2 regions of the Methylobacterium sp. E-025 genome follow, and region 2 is predicted to be linked to the other one. Evidence: riboswitches for the same ligand, from Rfam matches in the RefSeq annotation. Region 2 holds a riboswitch; the other holds the start of a gene.
The links. Region 2 has a riboswitch for thiamine pyrophosphate ahead of thiC (phosphomethylpyrimidine synthase ThiC). Riboswitches for the same ligand answer to the same signal wherever they lie in the genome.
Positions count from the first base shown of each region.

Region 1: it holds a riboswitch for thiamine pyrophosphate, as region 2 does, so the genes downstream of both, thiO (glycine oxidase ThiO) here and thiC (phosphomethylpyrimidine synthase ThiC) in region 2, are expected to answer to the same signal.

Region 1 is NZ_JAKSYR010000090.1:33,182-43,454, forward strand. Features, by position in the region: gene MKK64_RS11195 (thiazole synthase) at 1-791, opposite strand, end outside; gene thiS (sulfur carrier protein ThiS) at 795-1,007, opposite strand; gene thiO (glycine oxidase ThiO) at 1,004-2,230, opposite strand; TPP riboswitch at 2,306-2,434, opposite strand; gene MKK64_RS11210 (TIGR02281 family clan AA aspartic protease) at 2,645-3,148, shown strand; gene MKK64_RS11215 (adenylate/guanylate cyclase domain-containing protein) at 3,157-4,416, opposite strand; gene rpoD (RNA polymerase sigma factor RpoD) at 4,589-6,583, opposite strand; gene dnaG (DNA primase) at 6,780-8,690, opposite strand; gene MKK64_RS11230 (GatB/YqeY domain-containing protein) at 8,891-9,352, opposite strand; gene carA (glutamine-hydrolyzing carbamoyl-phosphate synthase small subunit) at 9,543-10,273, shown strand, end outside.
Region 2 is NZ_JAKSYR010000081.1:65,870-76,142, forward strand. Features, by position in the region: gene MKK64_RS09305 (flagellin) at 1-918, opposite strand, end outside; gene MKK64_RS09310 (flagellar biosynthesis repressor FlbT) at 1,129-1,506, shown strand; gene MKK64_RS09315 (transglycosylase domain-containing protein) at 1,600-3,798, opposite strand; gene MKK64_RS09320 (PilZ domain-containing protein) at 4,070-4,321, shown strand; gene MKK64_RS09325 (acyltransferase family protein) at 4,351-5,436, opposite strand; gene MKK64_RS09330 (HNH endonuclease) at 5,562-5,930, opposite strand; gene MKK64_RS09335 (alpha/beta hydrolase) at 5,998-6,831, opposite strand; TPP riboswitch at 6,950-7,058, shown strand; gene thiC (phosphomethylpyrimidine synthase ThiC) at 7,134-9,023, shown strand; gene MKK64_RS09345 (hypothetical protein) at 9,389-9,679, shown strand; gene flaF (flagellar biosynthesis regulator FlaF) at 9,844-10,206, opposite strand.

The DNA.
Region 1 (10,273 bases), on a different contig from region 2:
ACAAGGCCGAGCTGCGGGCTCGACGGCTCGGCCCGGCCGCGGCGCGGGATTCGGCCGGCGCGGTAGGCATCGCGGCCCGCCTGCACGGCGTTGCGCATCGCGCGCGCCATGCGGACGGGATCGTCGGCCTTCGCCACCGCGGTGTTGATCAGGCAGGCGTCGGCGCCCAGCTCCATCGCGATCACCGCGTCGGAGGCCGTGCCGATGCCGGCATCCACGATCACCGGTACGCTCATGCGGCGGCAGATCAACTCGAGGTTGGCCGGATTGGCGATGCCCATGCCGGAGCCGATCAGCGAGCCCATCGGCATCACCGCGGCGCAGCCGATGTCGGCGAGCCGCTGGCAGACGATCGGGTCGTCGTTGCAGTAGGGCAGCACGACGAAGCCGTCGTCGACGAGGTGGCGGCAGGCCTCGATCAGCTCGGCGACGTCCGGGTACAGGGTCTCGCGGTCGCCGATCACCTCGACCTTGATCCAGTTGGTGGCAAGCGCCTCGCGGGCCAGCTCGGCGGTCATGATCGCGTCGCGGGCGGTCTCGCAGCCGGCGGTGTTCGGCAGGAAGCGGCGTCCTTTCAGGATCTTCACGGTGTCCGAGCCGTGGCCCTGCAGCGAGACCCGGCGGATCGAGGCGGTGGCGACCTCGGCCCCGGAGGCCGCGACCGCATCGCGCATGATCACCTGCGTCGGGTAGCCCGCGGTGCCGATGAACAGGCGCGAGCCCAGCGTGACGCCGGCGATCACGAACGGGTCGTCGGCCTCCGGTCGGAGGGGTGTGGGCGTGTCGACCATTCTCTAGCCTCCCTGCATGGCGCGTACGATCTCGATGCGGTCGCCCTCGGAGATCGGTGTGGTGTCCCAGTCGCGGCGGCGGACGACGCGGCCGTTGAGCGCGATGGCGACGCCCTGCGGATCGGAGCTGCCGGTCTCCTCCGCCGCCTGCGCGAACAGGGCGGCGACGTCGGCGGCCTCGATCTCGCGAGCCTGTCCGTTCACCGTCAGCTTCATGCCGACGCCCTCAGCTCGGCGCCCGGCGCGAACCGCGCCAGCGAGAAGTCCTGCGCGACCGCCGGCATCGCGCCCGTCGTGACGAGGGCGGCGATCGCGTCGGCGGTCACCGGGGCGAGCAGGTAGCCGTTGCGATGGTGACCGGTGGCGACCACCAGGCCGGGGGCGATCTCACCGAGGATCGGCGCGTCGTCGTCCGAGGTCGGGCGGAACCCGCTCCAGACGGCCTCGACCTCCATCTCCTCGATGCCGGGCAGCACCCGGCGCGCGCCTTCGAGCAGGGCATAGAGCCCGCCGGCGGTGACGCCGGGGCGGAAGCCGCAATCCTCGACCGTCGCGCCGACGACGATGTGGCCGTCGCTCTTCGGCGCCATGTGGACCTGCTCGGTCCAGACCATGTGGGAGAGCGTGCCGGTGCGGGCCGTGGTCTTCAGCGCCAGCGACTGTCCCTTCAGCGGGCGCACGGGCAGGGCGAGGCTTTGCGGCAGCAGGCCGCCCTCGCCGCTCCAGGCGCCGGCGGCGAGCACCACGGTCTCGGCCAGCACCACGCCGTCGGCGGTGCGCAGGCCCGCGACGCGGCCGCCCGTGCGTTCGAGGGCGACGACCGGGCTGTTCTCGACGAGCGCCACGCCGGCGGCGCGGCACGCCTCGACGAGCGCCGCCATCACCCGGCTCGGGTCGACCTGGTGATCGAGCGGGCAGAACACGCCCGCGGTGACCGAGGGGCGGAGGGCCGGCTCGCGGCGACGCACGTCGGCACCCGCGATCCACTCGGCGACGACGCCCGAGCGGCGCTGCAGGTCGAAGCGGAAGCGCAGGCGCTCGACCTCGTCGCGCCCGATGGCCAGCACCAGCGTCCCGTCCTCGCGGTAGTCGATGTCGAGGCCGGACGCCGCTTCGAGCTCGGCGCGAAACCCCGGCCAGCGCCGGAGCGAATCAAGCGCCAGCGGCAGCAGCGGGTCGGAGCCGGGCTCGTGCTCAGCCGCCGGCGCCAGCATGCCCGTGGCGGCGAGGCTCGCGCCGGAGCCGATGGTCTCCCGCTCGACCACGACGACGGACCGCCCGGCCTGCGCCAGCCGCCAGGCGATCGACAGTCCGATCAGGCCGCCGCCGACGATCGCGACGTCGGCACGCGCCGGCAGCGGGACGGTTGGCCGGGCGCTGCCGCTCGTCCGGCGCGTCCCGATCGGTGATGCTGCGTGACGACCCGAATGACGACCCAAGTGATCCTCCGCGTGCTGTCGCAGAGACCGGGCCTGACGCTTCATCTGAGAAGCTGGGGCACCCCGTCGTCGAAGACGGCGCCCACGGTCCAATCCCTACGCCGGTGTGAACCGGATCAGGTTCGAAGGATTTCCGCGCCGCGGGCCCTCACGAGCCTGCCAGCGGTTTCTCAGCCCCTTGCCGGGGATCTCCCTGGAACACCGCAGATGTGGTCCCGCCGGCCGCCTCGGTCAACCCCGCGGGCCGATCCCCTCCTGCGGATGCGCGCGATTCGTCGTCGCGCCGAGACGGACCGGAAACCCTGTCGGCAGATGGCCGTGCGGTTCCGTCCGGCGGCGGGCACGCCGCCACGCATCGTTCACCGGCGTCGTGCTCGTCTAAGCGTCCTCGATCGGCGGGGGCGAAGGTAGGCGATGCGGACGATCCTGATGCTCTGCCTCGCGGCCGGCCTCGTTGCGGGGGTGCTCGGCGGCATCGGCAACCGCCTGACCAGCCGCAAGGCCGCGGCCCCACCGGTGCCGACGGTGCAACTGGTTGCGTCCGCGCCGACGGCGATCGCGCTCGGCGCCGACCGCAACGGCCACTTCCTCGCCGACGCGCTGGTCGACGGGCGATCGCTGCGCATGATGGTCGACACCGGGGCCACGACGTGCAGCTTCGCGGAAGAGGATGCCGCCCGCCTCGGCATCGTCGTCGGGCCGCGGGACTTCACGCGCCCGGTGATGACCGCCAACGGGACGATCCGCGTCGCGCCGGTGCGGATCGGCACGATCCGGATCGGGCCCGTCACCGTGCGCGACGTCGAGGCCGTGATCGTCCCGAGCGGACGCCTCGGCACGAACCTCCTCGGCATGTCGTTCCTGAAGCGCGTGCGCGACTTCAGCATCGCCGGCGGGACGATGACGCTGCGGGGCTGAGGCCCGCCTCAGCCCTGGCCGCGGTGCGGCTTCGGGCGCGGGCGATAGACCATCATCGGCTCGGCGAACCCGTCGAGCACGTGCTCGCCGAGCGGCACCGGATCGCCCCACAGGAAGTCGACGAAGGGCTTCGACATCAGCAGCGGCTCGCCGAGCGTCTTGTTGAGCCGGGCGATGCGGCTCGCCATGTTCACGTCGCGGCCGATGACCGTGAAGTCGAGGCGCGTGCCCGAGCCGACGTTGCCGTAGGCCGCCTCGCCGTGATGGAGCGCGATGCCGGCCATCATCGGCACTGTGAATTGGTGGAGGGTGTTGGCCTCCTCCAGCGCCGCGAGCGCACTTTGTGCCGCCGTCAGCGCCCCCTTGGCGGCGCCGCCGAGGTCGTCACCCGGCTCGCGGAAGATGGCGAGCAGGCCGTCGCCGAGATACTTCAGCACCTCGCCGCCCTCCCGCTCGATCGGCGGCACGAGACAGTCGAAGAAGATGTTGAGCAGGTCGACCGCCTCTTCCGGCGTCATGTTCGCCGAGATGCGAGTGTAGTCGCGCATGTCGGCGAACAGGATCGCCGAGCGGATGCGCTTCACCTGCCCGCGGCGGATGTCGCCCGACAGGATGGCGCGGTGCGGCTCGTCGCCGACGTAGATGCGCAGCACCGTGTCAAGTTGCTTGGTGACGATCCGCATCTCCATCACCGCGGCCAGGGCCGGCATGATGAAGCGCAGGATCGCCACGTCCTCGTCGCGGAATCCGTCCGGGTCGCGGGTGGCGAAGGTGATGCCGTTATGCGTGCCGTTGGTGAAGAACAGCGGCACCACGATGTAGTGGCGGTAGCCGGCGGCCCTCAGGTCGGGGATCACCGAGTAGGCGTCGTCCGGCGTCTCGGCGAGGTCGAGGATCAGCCATTCGCCGTCCTCGTGCACCTTGCGGAACGGGCTCGCCGCGTAGGCGCGCTCGGAGGCTTCGCCGTGCGGGAACAGGCGCACCGTCGTGCCGGACTCGCGCGTCCAGATGCGGCCGATGCCGGAATATTCCGAGTGCAGCGTATCGATCGCCGTCGAGGTCCGGTCCACCGGAACGCCGACCGCGTTGAGGCGCTCGGCGAAGCCCGCGATCAGGTCGTCGGGCTCGGGCAGGCGGGCGCCTTCGCTCAGCAGCCAGTCGCGGATCGCGACGCAATCCTGCAGCGCGCCGAACGGCACGTCGTCCGCCTCCGAGCCGTCGGCTGCGGCGGTCGGCGGCACGGGTGGATGCTGGCGACGCTCAAGCATACGGCCAAGGTGGGTTCACGAACCGCCAAAGCAAGGTTCCGGCTGACGATGGCGAGATCGATCCGGATCGAAGACCATCATCCCTTCGCCGCCTGGAACGCGAGATCGCGCCGCGAGCACGGCGCGATCCGACGATCGCATTCGGCGAATTCGAGAATGGCGTATCCGACGCTCAGTTGTCCAGGAAGCTCCGCAGCTTCCGGCTCCGGCTCGGATGCTTCAGCTTACGCAGGGCCTTCGCCTCAATCTGACGGATGCGCTCGCGGGTCACCGAGAACTGCTGGCCGACTTCCTCGAGGGTGTGGTCGGTGTTCATGCCGATGCCGAAGCGCATGCGGAGCACCCGCTCCTCGCGCGGGGTCAACGAGGCGAGGACGCGCGTCGTGGTCTCGCGGAGGTTGCTCTGGATCGCCGCGTCGATCGGCAGGACGACGTTCTTGTCCTCGATGAAGTCGCCGAGGTGGCTGTCCTCCTCGTCGCCGATGGGCGTCTCGAGGGAGATCGGCTCCTTGGCGATCTTCAGGACTTTTCGGACTTTCTCGAGCGGCATGGCCAGCTTCTCGGCCAGCTCCTCCGGGGTCGGCTCCCGCCCGATCTCGTGCAGCATCTGGCGCGAGGTGCGGACGATCTTGTTGATCGTCTCGATCATGTGCACCGGGATGCGGATGGTGCGCGCCTGGTCGGCGATCGAGCGGGTGATCGCCTGGCGGATCCACCAGGTGGCGTAGGTCGAGAACTTGTAGCCGCGGCGGTACTCGAACTTGTCGACCGCCTTCATCAGGCCGATGTTGCCCTCCTGGATCAGGTCCAGGAACTGCAGGCCGCGGTTGGTGTACTTCTTGGCGATCGAGATCACGAGGCGGAGGTTGGCCTCGATCATCTCCTTCTTGGCTTGGCGGGCTTCGCGCTCGCCCTTCTGGACCATGTTGACGATCTTGCGGTACTCGCCGATCTCCAGGCCCGTCTCGGAGGCGAGCGTCAGGATCTGCTCACGCAGGTCCGAGACCTGCTTCGAGCCCTTCTCGACGAGGTTCTTCCAGCCCTTGCCGCCGAGCGTCCCGACGCGGGTCATCCAGTTCGGGTCGAGCTCCCAGCCCTGGTAGTGGCGCAGGAACTCGTCGCGGGCGACGCCGTGGCTCTCGGCGTAGCGCATCAGCCGGCCCTCATGCGAGATGAGGCGCTTGTTGATGTCGTACAGCTGCTCGACCAGGGCCTCGATGCGGTTGTTGTTCAGCGACAGCGACTTCACGTCGGCGACGACGGTGTCCTTGAACTCGGCCTGCTTCTTCTCCTGGGCCGGCGTGGTCTTCTCGCTGTTCGCCTTGCGCTCGGTCTCCTCGTTCTGGAGCTTGCGCAGCTTGCGGTAGTTGTTGGCGATCGCGTCGAACGTCTCGAGCACGCGCGGCTTGATCTCGGCTTCCATCGCCGCGAGCGAGACGTTGTTCTCCATGTCGTCGTCGTCGTCGCCGCCCTCGGGCGTCGGCGCTTCCGGCTCGGCATCCTCGCCTTCGGCGGCCGCTTCCGCGATCTGCGGGTTCTTGCCGTCGGGGCCGGCATAGGTCGCTTCGAGATCGATGATGTCGCGCAGCAGCACCTTGCCGTCGACGAGCTCGTCGCGCCAGATGATGATCGCCTGGAAGGTCAGCGGGCTCTCGCACAGGCCGGCGATCATCGCCTCGCGCCCTGCCTCGATCCGCTTGGCGATGGCGATCTCGCCCTCGCGCGACAGCAGCTCGACCGAGCCCATCTCGCGCAGGTACATCCGCACCGGATCGTCGGTGCGGTCGGTCGGCTCCTTGGTCGCGGTGACGACGGCGACGGCGCGCGTCGGGGCGACCTCGGCCACCTCCGTGCCCTCGGCGCTCTCCTCGTCGTCCGACGCCTCGCCGTTGGCCGGCTTGTCGGCGGCAGCCTCGTCGGTCTCCTCGGCCTCGACGACGTTGATGCCCATCTCGGAGAGCTGGGACAGGACGTCCTCGAGCTGGTCGGGGTCGGACTGCCCCTCGGGGAGGACCTCGTTGACCTCCTCGTAGGTGATGTAGCCGCGCTTCTTGGCGAGCTTCACCATCCGCTTGACCGAAGCATCCGTCAGGTCGAGGAGCGGCCCATCGGTCTGCTCTGCCGGAGCGGTGTCCGTCTCGTCCCGTTCCGTTGCCTTCGTCGCCATGATCAGCCTATTGTTTCGGCGCGCCACGATGCGGGGGCCTTTCGGCCACGCCGCGCCGTCGGCGCCGCAATGCGTGTGAGACCCGGGCGAACCGCTTCGACCGCGTCGTATTCTCGAGTTCGGTATGCAAGCGAGACGCTTGACCGATTGTTAACCATGCCGCGAAGGCGTGTCGTATTCCGCCATCGCACAGGCCCTACGACACAGTCGAGTCGTTCGTGTCCTGCAGGTCCGCCTCGGTCTCCGCTCCCGCGATCACCGCCAAGCGCTCCTTGACGTCGCACAGCCAAGCGAAGTTCGCCTCTGTTTCTTCTTCGACGAGCGCACGTTCCGCCTGTCGGAGTTCGCTATTTAGCGCGCCGGCCTTGCGGTGCAAGATCACGGCCTGCCGCAAAGCGTCCTCCAGCTTGACGAGATCGGCGTGCGGATCGAGGGCCCAGCGGTCGCCCGGGCGCACCCGTGCCGCCAGCCGCGCGCTCGCCGCCTCGAGACCGGCCCGCGCCAGCCGATTCTCGACCACCGCCACGTCCGGGTCCGCCGCGTCGGCGGCGCGGTCGAGCAGAACCGAGCGTAAGGCCACCGCATCCGCGTCCTCGAGATCGAGGGCGGCGAGATCCTCGGCTTCGAGCCCGAGCAGCTCGGGATGCACGAGGAGGCTCGCCACGATCATCGCCTCGCGCGAGCCGCCGCTGCCGGAGAAGCCGTTCGAGCGGGCGAGGCCCGCGCTCGGCCCGGCCGTCAGCCGCGGCGAGGGCGGCGGATCGCCGGGACGCGGCTTGCGGACGTAGGCATTCGGCCGACCGCCCGGCTGGTAGGCGCCGCGCTGCTGCGTCGCGCCGCGCGGCGAGAGCCCGCGCAACCGCTCCTCGATCTCGTCGCGGTAGTAGCCCCGCACCGTCTCGTCGCGGATGCCGGCGACGAGGCCGCGCAGCGTCTTGGCCAGGCCCGCCCGGCGCTCGGGCGTGTCGGTCGAGCCGGTCTCGACGGCGCGGCTCCACAGCATCTCCACCAGGGGCTTGGCCGCCTCGACCACCTTGTCGATCGCGTCCGAGCCGCCCGAGCGCAGCAGGTCGTCCGGGTCCTGGCCCTCCGGCAGCATCGCGAATCGCAGCGACCGGCCCGGCTCCAGCATCGGCAGCGCCACGTCGAGGGCGCGGAAGGCGGCGCGCTGCCCAGCGCCGTCGCCGTCGAAGCACAGCACGGGCTCGTCGGCATGCCGCCACAGCAACGCCAATTGCTCCTCCGTCAGCGCGGTGCCGAGCGGAGCGACGGTGTTGGCATGGCCCGCCATCGTCATCGCGATGACGTCGACGTAGCCCTCGACAGCGATGATCGTGCCGCGATCGTGGGCGGCCTTCCGCGCCCGGTTCAGGTTGTACAGCACCTGCCCCTTGTGGAAGAGCGGCGTCTCGGGCGAGTTCAGGTACTTCGCCTTGGCGTCCGCCTGCATCGCCCGGCCGCCGAAGGCGATCACCCGGCCGCGCACGTCGGCGATCGGGAAGATGATGCGGTCGCGGAACCGGTCGTAGGGAACGGCGATGTCGTCGCCGGTCACCAGCAGGCCGAGCTCGCCCATCAGCGCCTTGTCGACGTCCTTGCCCGCCAAGTGGTCGCGCAGGCCGTAGCGGTCGGCCGGCGCGTAGCCGAGGCGGAAGCTCCTGCGGATCTCGGGGCCGAGCTCGCGCCGGTCGAGGTAGGCGCGGGCGGCCGCCCCCGCGGGCGAGGCCAGCCGCTCCTCGAACCACGCGGTGGCCAGCTCCATCACCTCGATCGCGCCGCGGCGCTTGGTCTCCATCTCGCGGGTGTCGGCGGTGGGAGCCGGCAACGTCACGCCGGCGTCGGCGGCGAGCCGCTCGACGGCTTCCGGGAAGCTCAGCCCTTCGGTCTCGATCAGGAAGCTGAAGATGTCGCCGTGCTTGCCGGACGAGAAGCAGTGGTAGAACTGCTTCTGGTCGTTGACGTAGAAGGACGGCGTCTTCTCGGCGTTGAACGGCGACAGCCCACGCCACTCGCGCCCGGCCTTGTTCAGCTTGACCCGCCGGCCGACCACGTCGGAGGCGGGAAGCCGGTTGCGGATCTCTTCGAGGATGTGGGGCGGGTAGCGCACGGAGATGCGGGACTCGAATGTCGTTGGCCGCCGAGTATAGCGCTTTCGGTCCTAACGAGTCCTCCGGGTCGAATCGCCCGATCCAGGCGGCCGGCCGACGCGCCGGATCGACCCTTCGATCGTAACGACTCGCCGCGTCGACGCGGGGCTGCGCGCCAACGCGGAAGCGCGCAGAATGGACCTCCGTGCCTGAGGTGCCCTCACGCCTTGGCGTTCAGCGCCGCCTTCACCAGCCCGCTCGCCTTCGCGAAATCCATGCGGCCGGCATAGGCGCCCTTCAGCACGGCGATCACCTTGCCCATGTCCTTCGGGCCGGCGGCGCCCGCCTCGGCGATTGCGGCGTCGACGGCGGCCTTGGTCTCGGCCTCGTCCATCTGCCGGGGCAGGTAGCCCTCGATGATCGCGATCTCGGCGCGCTCGTTCTCGGCGAGCTCCGGCCGACCGCCCTGCTCGTAGACGGAGGCCGATTCGGCGCGCTGCTTGATCATCTTCTGCAGAAGCGCCAAGATCTCGTCGTCGGTCGCCGGCTCCTTGCCGAGCCCGCGCGCCTCGATGTCCTTGTCCTTCAGCGCCGCCTGGATCATGCGGATCGTGGCGAGCTTGGCCTTCTCGCCGGCCTTCATGGCTTCCTTCATCTCGGTGGTGAGGCGGACGCGCAGCATCGATGTTGTCCTTGTTGTGCAGAAACGGGTGGCTGGCCTGCGGTTTGCAGTGATTGAGCCGCCTTCGACGCGGCCCCACATTGACCCCATCGCCGCGGGCTCGATAAGACCGCGGCACACGATCATCAGCCGCCCGCTCGCGCCGTCTCGACGGCGCCGGTCGAGGCCGGACATAAGCGAGATCACGCCGATGCTGCAAGACAGCGCTTCCGCGCCGAAAGACGGCGCCGCCGCTCAGGCGCGCCCCGCCCCCGCCCCCTGGGCCGAGCCCGTCGCAACCGCCCTGCTGGTTCTGGCCGACGGCACCATCCTCGAAGGCTTCGGCATCGGCCAGACCGGGATCGCCGACGGCGAGGTCTGCTTCAACACCGCGATGACCGGCTACCAGGAGATCCTGACGGATCCGTCCTATGCCGGGCAGATCGTCACCTTCACCTTCCCGCATATCGGCAACACCGGCACCAACGACGAGGACCTCGAGAGCCTCGACGCGGCCCCGGCCTCGGGCGTGCGCGGCACAGTGATCGCCTCGGCCGTGACGCAGCCGTCGAGCTGGCGCTCGTCGTCCCACCTCGATGCGTGGCTGAAGGCCCGCGGCATCCTCGGCATCACCGGGATCGACACCCGCGCGCTGACCGCCCGCATCCGCGACCACGGCATGCCGAACGCGGTGATCGCCAACGACCCCCAGGGCAACTTCGACCGCGAGGCGCTGAAGGCGCGCGCCGCCGCGCTGGCGCCGATGGAAGGCCTCGACCTCGTGCCCCCGGTCACCAGCCGCGAGCGCTCCGACTGGAGCGAATCGACCTGGACCGTGAAGGCCGGCTACGGCCGCGGCGTTCCGGGCGAGGGCCTGCGCGTCGTTGCGATCGATTACGGGGTGAAGCGCAACATCCTGCGGCTGCTGGCCGAGGCCGGCTG
Region 2 (10,273 bases):
CGTGCTGTCGAGCAGGAAGTTGCCCTTGCCGTCCGCAGTCGCACCGGAGTTGCCGGTGATCGACGTCAGGCTGAGGCCGCCCGAGGTGGCATCGACGCCCTGCACGTCGAGGTTCGAGGTGTCCTTCTCGTTGAACGAGATGTGCAGCTTGTTCGAAGCCGCGCTGCTCGACAGCAGGTTGGTGCCGTTGAAGCTCGAGTCCTTGGCGAGCTGGTCGATCTGCGTCAGCAGGCTGTTGTACTGCTTGGCGAGCGCCGCGCGCTCCTTGACCCCGGTCACCGTCAGGTTCGAGCTCTGACCCGCCGTCGAGGTGGTGCCGTATTGAGGACCCGCGTTCGCGGCGCCGCTGGTGAAGCCGAGCGCGGTCTGGTCGGCGGGCGACGAGAACTCGATATCGGCCGTACCGTTGACGACGATCTTGGTGCCGGTGACGTCCTTGCTGAACGCGTTGCCCGCACCTTGGGCGCTGACGGCGGTGTTCAGCTTGGCGATGGTCGTGTCGATGGTGTCGCTGGCGGTCAGCGTGGTCGAGACCGCGGTGCCGTTGACTTCCAAGTTAACGGATCCGGCAGCGGCCGAGAAGGCAGCGGCGGCCGTTCCGGTGGTGGTGATCTGCGTCGCGAGTGCCTGGTTGGCGGTCGACTTGGCCGAGTCGCCGAGCTTCTGGATCGAGGTCAGGCCCTGGTTGGCCGCCTGGATCGTCTGCACGCCGTTGGAGATACTGTCGAGCAGGGTGCCGAGATCCGAGGAGCGGTTCGACAGGCTCTGCGCGGTGAAGAAGTTGACCGGGTTGTCGAGGGCCGAGGAGACCTTCTTGCCGGTGGAAAGACGGTTCTGGGTGGTCGAGGACAAGGACGCCGTATCCTGCAGCGAAAGCAGGTTCTGGCGGGTAGCAGCGGTGAGAGAGACGCCGGACATGAGGTGAGATCCATATTTGATCAGAAGACCGGCTTTCTGCCGGCCTCACGAAGAAACATGTCGCCACCTACCGACGCGTTAAATCGACCGGTCAAATCCGGCATATCGCGGGTGTGCAGGGTGTATTGCGCCCAATTACGCGATGAGAGTTCAAACAACATTAACAGATCGTGTCGATGGTCGTGGCGTCTCTAGAATGGAGTTGCCGGCATGGCCCTACGCATCGAGCTGAAGCCCGCGGAGCGGCTGATCATCAACGGGGCGCTGATCCGGAACGGCGATCGGCGGTCGGTCTTCCTCGTCGAGACCCAGTGCAAGTTCCTGCGCGAGAGCGAGATCATCCGCGAGGCGGACGCCGACACGCCGTGCAAGAAGCTCTGCGTGACCCTGCAGGTGATCTATCTCGCCGACGATCCGGCGGAGGCGGAGAACCTGTTCGTGATGCAGTCGACCGAGATCCTGAAGACGATCCCGGGCGCGGCCCCGTATCTCGTGGCGATCCACGACGCGGTCGCGGCCAAGCAGTACCACCTGGCGATCAAGACCGGGCGGAAGCTCATCGCCTACGAGGAGGAGCTGGCCGCCTGAGGGCGTCCGCCCGAGCGAGGCGTCGCGCAGCGCGACGCCTCGGGGGCCAAGTCCGCCGCGCGACGCGGGCGCCGGCCGAGCCGTCCGCTCACGTCACTCGCCGATGCCGAACAGCTTCTCGATGAAGTTGCGGTCGTCCGAGTCGCGGGCCGCCGGACGGCGGGCCGCATTCGGGCGGGGCGCCGGCGCCGGGGGCTCGCCGAAGATCTGGCCGAGGATGTTGCCCGGGCTCGGCGCGCTCGCCACCGAGGCGGTCGTCTCGGGCGCCTTGCGCCAGCGGTTGAGGCCGGGCAGCGGCACCGGCGTCTGGCCCTTCAGCGCGACGCTCATGTAGGTCTTCCAGATCTCGACCGGCAGGTTGCCGCCGGACGCCTTCTTGGTCGGCTCGCCGTCGTCGTTGCCGAGCCAGATCCCGGTGACCAGGCTGCCGGAATAGCCGATGAACCAGGCATCGCGGAAATCCTGGCTGGTGCCGGTCTTGCCGGCGAGGTCCCAGCCCGGGATGTCGCCCTTCTTGGCGGTGCCGATCACGAAGGTCTCGTGCATCATCGCGTTCATCATGCCGACGGCGTTCGGATCGATGACGCGGCCGAGGCCGCCCTCCCCGCGCTTGTACAGCACCTTGCCGTCGGCAGCCTTCACGCCGGCGACGACGTAGGGGATCACGCCGGTGCCGCCGTTGGCGAAGGCGCTGTAGGCGCCGACCATCTCCAGCGGCGTCACCTCGGAGGTGCCGAGCGCGATCGAGCCGTTAACCTGCAGCGCCGAGGTGATGCCGAGGCGCTGCGCCGTCTGCACCACCGCCTTGGCGCCGACCTCCTGGCCGAGGCGCACCGCGACGGTGTTGAGCGACAGGGCGAGCGCGGTCCGCAGCGTGACCGGGCCCTCGTACTGGTGCGAGTAGTTCTCCGGCTGCCAGTTGCCGATCTTGATCGGCGCGTCCTCCTTCACCGTGTCCGGCGTCGCGCCGCGCTCGACCGCGGCGAGGTAGACGAACGGCTTGAACGAGGAGCCGGGCTGGCGCTTGGCGGTGGTGGCCCGGTTGAACTGGCTCTGCGCGTAGTCGCGCCCGCCGATCAGCGCGCGGATCGCGCCGTCCGGCCGCATCGAGACCAGCGCGCCCTGGCCGACGTTGTAGCGGCGGCCCTTGGCGTTCAGCTCGTCGACGAGCGCCTTCTCGGCGGTCGCCTGAAGGTTGGTGTCGACCGTGGTCTGCACGACGATGTCGCCCTCGATCGTGCCGACGAAGTCGTCGAGCACGTCCATCACGAGGTCGGCGACGTAGTTCGCTGAGCCGCCGCCGCGGGTGCTCGCCGGCCGGGCCGGCTGGGCGAGCGCCACCTTCGCGTCCTGGGCGGTGATGAAGCCAAGCTCCTGCATCGCCGCGACCACCTGGGCGGCGCGCGCCTGGGCCGCCGGTAGGTTGCGGTTCGGCGCCAGCCGCGAGGGCGCCTGGACGAGGCCGCCGAGCATCGCGGCTTCCGCGACGCTGACGGTCTTGGCGGGCTTGCCGAAGTAGCGCTGCGCCGCCGCCTCGACGCCGTAGGCGCCGGCGCCGAAGTAGACCCGGTTCAGGTAGAGCTCGAGCAGCTCGTTCTTGCTGTACTTGTGCTCGAGCCACAGGGCGAGGATCGCCTCCTGGATCTTGCGCGAGGCCGACCGCTCGGGCGTCAGGAACAGGTTCTTGGCGAGCTGCTGCGTCAGGGTCGAGCCGCCCTGGGCGACGCCGCGGCGCGTCAGGTTCTGGCCGATGGCGCGCAGGATGCCGACCGGGTCGACGCCGAAATGGCTGTAGAAGCGCCGGTCCTCGATCGCCACGAAGGCGCGCGGCAGGTAGCTCGGCAGCTCCTTGATGCCGACGACGCGGCCACCGGTCTCGCCGCGGTTGGCGAGCAGCGAGCCGTCGGAGGCGAGAATCGCGATGTTTGGCGGGCGCTTGGGCACCGCCAGCTGGTCGATCGGCGGAAGCTGGGAGGCATGGTAGGCGATCAGGCCGGCGATCCCGACCACCGCCCACAGGCCGAGCACCCAGCCGGCGTAGACCACGCGCCCGAGCAGCGAGCGCCGCCGGACCTTCTTCGACGAAGCGCCACGCCGCGCGCCGCCCTTGGCGGCCGGCTTCGCCCGGCGGCTGCCCGCGTCCTCGCTGTCTCGGCTTCTGCTGGCCACGCCGCCTCCCGGGCGATCGGCCCGCGACAGGCGGAGGTCCGCGCCGCCCCGACCCGCGCCGCGCCCCTCGGGCACGTCGAAGTTCGGTTCGCCCCGGCCGTCCCGTCCGCGTCCGTTCGCCATGCGTCCCGTCTGTCCTGAGGCCTGTCCGAGATGCCCTGCAAAGGTGGTGCGGCGGCGATCGTTGGAGGCCCGGTTCCGCACGGTAAATGCGGCGGGTTTAAGGGATGTTAACCGCCGATTTTCAGAACCCGTTGACGATCAGGGACTTGGCGTTCGCGCTCCGCGATGCGGCCCGGCGTCGCCGTATCCCCGGGGTTTTTGGCGCCGGACGCGGCTTTTGCTAAGCGATTGCGGGCAAGATGCGCTCCGCCTTCGACCTTCGGGTGATGCCATGAGCGACAATCGACGCAGTACCCCGCGCAAGGACGCCTTCCAGGTCGCGAGCCTGATCGCGGACGAATGCGGGGAGCCCTGCGAATGCCTGGTCTGGGACGTCTCGGAGACCGGCGCGCAGATCGAGGTCGCGGCCGAGATCGTCGCCCCCGATCGGTTCACGCTGCGGGTGACCGCCTACGAGCCGCCGCGGCGCTGTCGCGTCGTCCGGCGCGAGGGTCGGCGGCTGGGAGTACGGTTCGAAGGCTGAGACGGACCGCGAAACCGGCGCGCGCCGGCTCAGGCCGGCTGCAGCGCCGGAGCGGGGGCCTGCCGGGCCCTCACGATGCGGAACGCCTTCGGGCGGGCGAACAGGAAGCGGAGGGCGGTGCCGCGCACCGCGCGCTCGAGCGCCAGCGGCACGATCACGGCGACGACCATCACCGTCAGGCTGGCGAGGCCGACATCGTCGATCAGCCCCACCTTGACCAGCAGCGTCCGCGTGACCGCCATCGGCAGGAAGAACGCGAGGTAGATCACGATCGAGCGTTGCCCGCAGGCGCGCAACGCCGCGGTGACCGGCCCCCCGGCCGACGTCAGCAGGGCGGCGCCGGCGACGATGGCGAGCGCGCCGGCGCCGCCGAGGATCAGGCTGACCAGCGGCAGGCTAGCGAGCGTCGGGTACCCCGGCAGTTGCGAGGGCGTGAAGGCGAGCCACGCCTCGATCCCCGCCCAGAGCATCAGCCCGGCACAGGCCGCCCCCGGGTTGCGCGCGACCCGGTCGGCCAAGGCGAAGATGCGCCCGGCGAACAGGTATCCGGCCACGAAGTAGACGTAGCGGGCGCAGAACTCCTCCGCGAGATAGGAAGGGGTCGCGATCGGCACGACCTGCAGCAGGGCGGCGCCGGCCAGGAGCACCGCCGCCGGCACGCGGCGCAGCAGCTTGGTCACCACGGAGAACACCGCGAGCAGGTAGATGAACCACAGCGTCGCGTACGGCTCGATCAGCGCGTGGACGAGATGGGCCGCGAAGGCGTCGGGCCCGGCCTCGCCGACGATCGCCGGATACTTCGCGAGCGACTGGACGACGACCCAGAGCCCGTAGAAGTAGGCGAAGTGGACGACACGCCGGTCGGCGAACAAGCGCCAGTCGCGGTCGATCACCCGGCCGACGAACAGGCCCGACAGCAGGAAGAAGTCCGGGATCCGGAACGGCTTCGCGAAGCTCACCACCGTGTGGAGGAAACCCTCGCCGTCCATCGCCTCGCCGGTGCCGAGGGTGGAATGCATCATCACCACGAGGAGGATGCAGATGCCCTTGGCGACGTCGACCCAGGCGAGACGCATCGCATCCCCCGGCCCCGCCGTGCCCGCCGCCCCCGCCATCACCGCCTCCGCCCGGTCGCCCCGTCGGCGCAACCCTTGGGCGGGATGCGTAAAGGCCGCCTGAGCCCCGCAGCGCCATCGCGCGGCATGGCGAACGCGGGGTGAATCCGCTCCGGGGCCCGGCGTCAGCTCTTGCGCTTGGCCGAGCGACGGTCCCGCGTCATCCGCGTGGCAGCGTGGAAGTCGTCGGGCTTTGTCCGCACCCAGGCGATGAAGCGCGCGATCTCCGGCTCGGCGCGGAGCGCGCCGACGTCGGCGAGGCGCCGGGCGAGCTCAGCTTCGCTGTGCCGGGCATGGATCGCCGAGTGGCAGACCTGGTGCAGCCGCACGGTGGTGCCGTGGGTGCCGCCCTTCAGCTTCGGCACGAGGTGATGCAGGCTCGAGCGGGCGCGGGGCGGGATCGGGCGCTCGCAGAGCGGGCAGATCACCGGCTCGGGGCTGCGCGCCTGCGTCTCGGGATCGTCCTCGCGCCAGCGCCGCTCGCGTCGCCCCACCGCCTCGCCTCCGTTCGCATCGGGTCCGACCGGCGATATGGGATTGCGGGAAAACCGCGGCGCGGCGTCAAGGCGTCGCTGCGGCGAGCGCCGGGCAGCCCGGCCGGACGCGGTCGCCGAACAAGGTTTCGGCCAGGCGATCGCGGGTTCCGAGCACCGAGACGTGGTCGCCGGCGACCGCCTCGAAGCGGGCGCTCGCGCCCGCCGCGGTGGCGAGGCGGCGCCCGAGCTTCACCGGCACGACGCCGTCCGCCGTGCCGTGGACGATGAGCACCGGCCCGCCGGCCCGCGCGATGCGCGCATCAGAGCGCCAGGTATCGCGCAGCAGGGTGGTCGGCGCGTAGGGGAAGGCGAGGCGCACGATGCCGGGCAGCGAATCGAACGGCGCCTCGAGGTAGAGCCCGAGATGCGGCACCCGCTCCGCCACGGCGACCGCGACCGCGGCGCCGAGGGAATGACCGTGCAGCAGGATCGGAGCGCCGGGCGCCCGCCGCGCGGCCTCGGCGACGGCCGCGAGCCCGTCGGCGATCAGCCCCTCCTCCATCGGCGTGCCGGTCGATCCGGGATAGCCGCGATAGGCGATCGCCAGCACGCCCCATCCGGCGCCGGACCAGGGCGCGGCGGCAAAGCGCGCGGCTGCGGGCTCGGGGCGCGAGCCGTTGCCGTGGAAGCTGACCACGACGCCGCAGCCGGGGCGCGGCGCCCGCCACAGGGCATGCAGGCGCTCGTCGTCGGCGGTGACGAGCGAGATCGCTTCGGTGCCCGGCGGCACCGGCAGGCGTGCGCGCGGGCCGGCGATGAAGGCGCCCGGGTAGATGAGGTTGCGCTGGAAGACGGCCAGCGCGGCGATGGGGCCGCCGAAGACGATGGCGGCGGCCGCCAGGACGAGCAGGATGCGCATGGGTCTCCGCCGGGTCTCGCGGCCGGACCCTAACCGTTCCGCGGCGACGCCAGCAGCCGTCCGTCCCAGCATGGTCTGCCGCACGCATTGACAAAGTCCGGCGGCACGCGGAGATTCGAACCATTCCGAGGGGGGCCCCGCAACCGGGGGCTGAGAGTGGACGCGACGTCCTGACCCTTGAACCTGATCCGGCTCGTACCGGCGGAGGGACGGGAACCTGCGGCGCCGATCCCGGCGTCTGCCGCTTCATCGCATCTCCATCGACGCGTGCCGGGTCGCCCCAAAGCCGGGAGACCCACTCGATGAACGCGCCCGTCCTGTCCAAAGACGTCAAGGGAAGTCCCGAGACCGTGACCACGGGTCCGGTGACCGGCTCGCGCAAGGTCTACGCGAGCGTGGCCGGCCGGGAGGACATCCGGGTGCCGTTCCGCGAGATCGTGCTGACCGACCCGAACGAGCCGGCGGTGCGGGTCTACGACCCGTCCGGCCCCTACACCGAGACCGACGCCCGCATCGACCTCGCCAAGGGCCTGCCGACCCTGCGCGACCCGTGGATCGCCAAGCGCGACTACGCCGCCGTGCAGCCGCGCATCGTGAAGCCCGAGGACAACGGCTTCGTGCCGGCCGACAAGCTGGTGGCCCCCTGCCCCGCCGAGCGGACGATTCGCAAGGCCGGACCGGGCCAGATGGTGACGCAGTACGAGTTCGCCCGCGCCGGGATCGTCACCGAGGAGATGATCTACGTCGCCCACCGCGAGAATCTGTGCCGCGAGCAGATGCTCGACCGGGCGCACGCGGCGCTCGCCGATGGCGAGAGCTTCGGCGCCTCGGTGCCGCCGTTCATCACGCCCGAGTTCGTGCGCGACGAGGTCGCCCGCGGCCGGGCGATCATCCCGGCCAACATCAACCACACCGAGCTGGAGCCGATGGCGATCGGCCGGAACTTCCTGGTGAAGATCAACGCCAACATCGGCAACTCGGCCGTCACCTCGTCGGCGGCGGAAGAGGTGGAGAAGCTGGTCTGGTCGATCCGCTGGGGCGCCGACACGGTGATGGACCTGTCGACCGGCCGCAACATCCACAACATCCGCTCGTGGATCATCCGCAACTCGCCGGTGCCGATCGGCACGGTGCCGATCTACCAGGCGCTCGAGAAGGTCGGCGGCGATCCGCTCAAGCTCGACTGGGAGGTGTTCAAGGACACGCTCATCGAGCAGGCTGAGCAGGGCATCGACTACTTCACGATCCATGCCGGCGTCCGCCTCGCCCACGTGCCGCTCACCGCGCGGCGCGTCACCGGCATCGTGTCGCGCGGCGGCTCGATCATGGCGCGCTGGTGCCTGGCCGGGCACCGCGAATCGTTCCTCTACGAGCGCTTCGAGGAGATCTGCGACATCTGCCGCGCCTACGACGTCTCGTTCTCGCTCGGCGACGGCCTCCGCCCCGGCTCGATCGCCGACGCGAACGACGCGGCGCAGTTCGCCGAGCTCGAGACGCTGGGCGAGCTGACCAAGATCGCCTGGAACAAGGGCTGCCAGACGATGATCGAGGGGCCGGGCCACGTGCCGATGCACAAGGTCAAGGTCAACATGGAGAAGCAGCTCGCCGAGTGCGGCGAGGCGCCGTTCTACACCCTCGGCCCGCTGACCACCGACATCGCGCCGGGCTACGACCACATCACCTCCGGCATCGGCGCGGCGATGATCGGCTGGTTCGGCTGCGCGATGCTCTGCTACGTCACGCCCAAGGAGCATCTCGGGCTGCCCAACCGCGACGACGTGAAGACCGGCGTCATCACCTACAAGATCGCCGCCCACGCCGCGGATCTGGCCAAGGGCCACCCGGCGGCGCAGCTGCGCGACGACGCCCTGTCGAAGGCCCGCTTCGACTTCCGGTGGGAGGACCAGTTCAACCTCGGCCTCGACCCGGACACGGCGCGCGCCTACCACGACGAGACCCTGCCCAAGGACGCCCACAAGGTCGCGCATTTCTGCTCGATGTGCGGGCCGAAGTTCTGCTCGATGAAGATCACGCAGGACCTGCGCGCCGAGGTGCTGGCGATGGAGGCCGCCGGCGAGGTGCTCAACACCGCGCCGATCCTCACCAGCGCCGAGCGCGAGGCCGGGATGGCGGAGAAGTCGCGCGAGTTCCTGGCCGAGGGCGGCAAGCTCTACGTCGACGCCGCCGAGTGACGGCGCCACTCCGGGACGCATGACCGAGCGCTCCGCCCCCGCCCGCCGACAGGCGCGCGGGGGCGGATCGCTTCCGAGGCCTCGCATCCGCTCGACCGGGCCCCGGGGACGCGGCGCATGCCGGGGCGAACCGTTAAAATTCGATCCGCGTCGTTGCCTGATTCTTCAGGATGATCCCGCTCAGTCGGGTACCGGGGCGGAGTCTTAAGAGACGATTCACGCGCCGCACGGCTTCTGGTCTCATGCCGCAACGGGACCCGTAGAGGTGCGCGATGAGTACCTTCGAAGTGACACCCCCGACGCCGACGCGCCTGAGCGCACCGCCCGTCGTCCAGCCTGCCAGACCCATCGAGGCGGCGGCTCCGGTGGCGCTCGATCCGGCCGTTCGCGTCGACATCGGCAGAAGCGATCGCAGCGGCGCTGCGGTCTCCGATGACGGACGGTCGCGCGGCGACGCCGCGTCGGATCGGACCAACGACGAGCGGCGCATCACCATCGACCGGGATACGAAGAGCGTCGTGTATCAGGTGCTCGATCCCGGCACCGGTGCGGTGCTGGTCCAGCTTCCGGACGTGTCGGTGCTGCGGTCGCGCGCCTACGCCGAGGCTCAGGCGGAGCGCAGGACGGCCGATAAGCCCGTCGATCGCGAAGCGTGAGCGGCGCCTCCGCCGGTCGTGACGCCGAGCGGAACGAAAGGGCCGGGGCTGTGCGCCTCGGCCCTTTTTCGCGTCGCCATGCCTGTCGAGACCGGGTCGCCGAAGCCGAGGCGACGGGACGCGCCGCGTCCCGTGCCCGGTCGCGTCCGCCGGTCCGGCGCGGCCTACGAGGAGCGCAGGCCGGCGGCGATCTGCTGGTTGATGTTGATCAGCGCCGAGAGCTTGTCGGCGCCCGGCTCGATCAGCGTGTCGATGATCCGCCGGAACACGAAGACCGAGAGCTGGCCGATGTTGTTCTTGATCGCGATCGGAAGCGGGCTCTCGGGCGCCGTCGCGGCGCCTGCCAGGAGCGTCCAGACCTTCTGATTGAAGTTCAGCGCCTTGTTCAGGTTGGCGGACTGGTTGGTCCAGTCGTCCTTGACCATCTGAAGCTGCTGCGCCGCCTTGATCAGCACGGCGGCTTCCGCCTCGCGCGGGCTGAGGACGCTGTTCGCGGTTCTCGTGTAGGCGTTGGCGGCGAAACTCATCGGTCTGACGCTCCACCCGCAGGCCGGCGGGCACGGGGTGGGGTTATGGCAGCGCGCGCCTTAACAT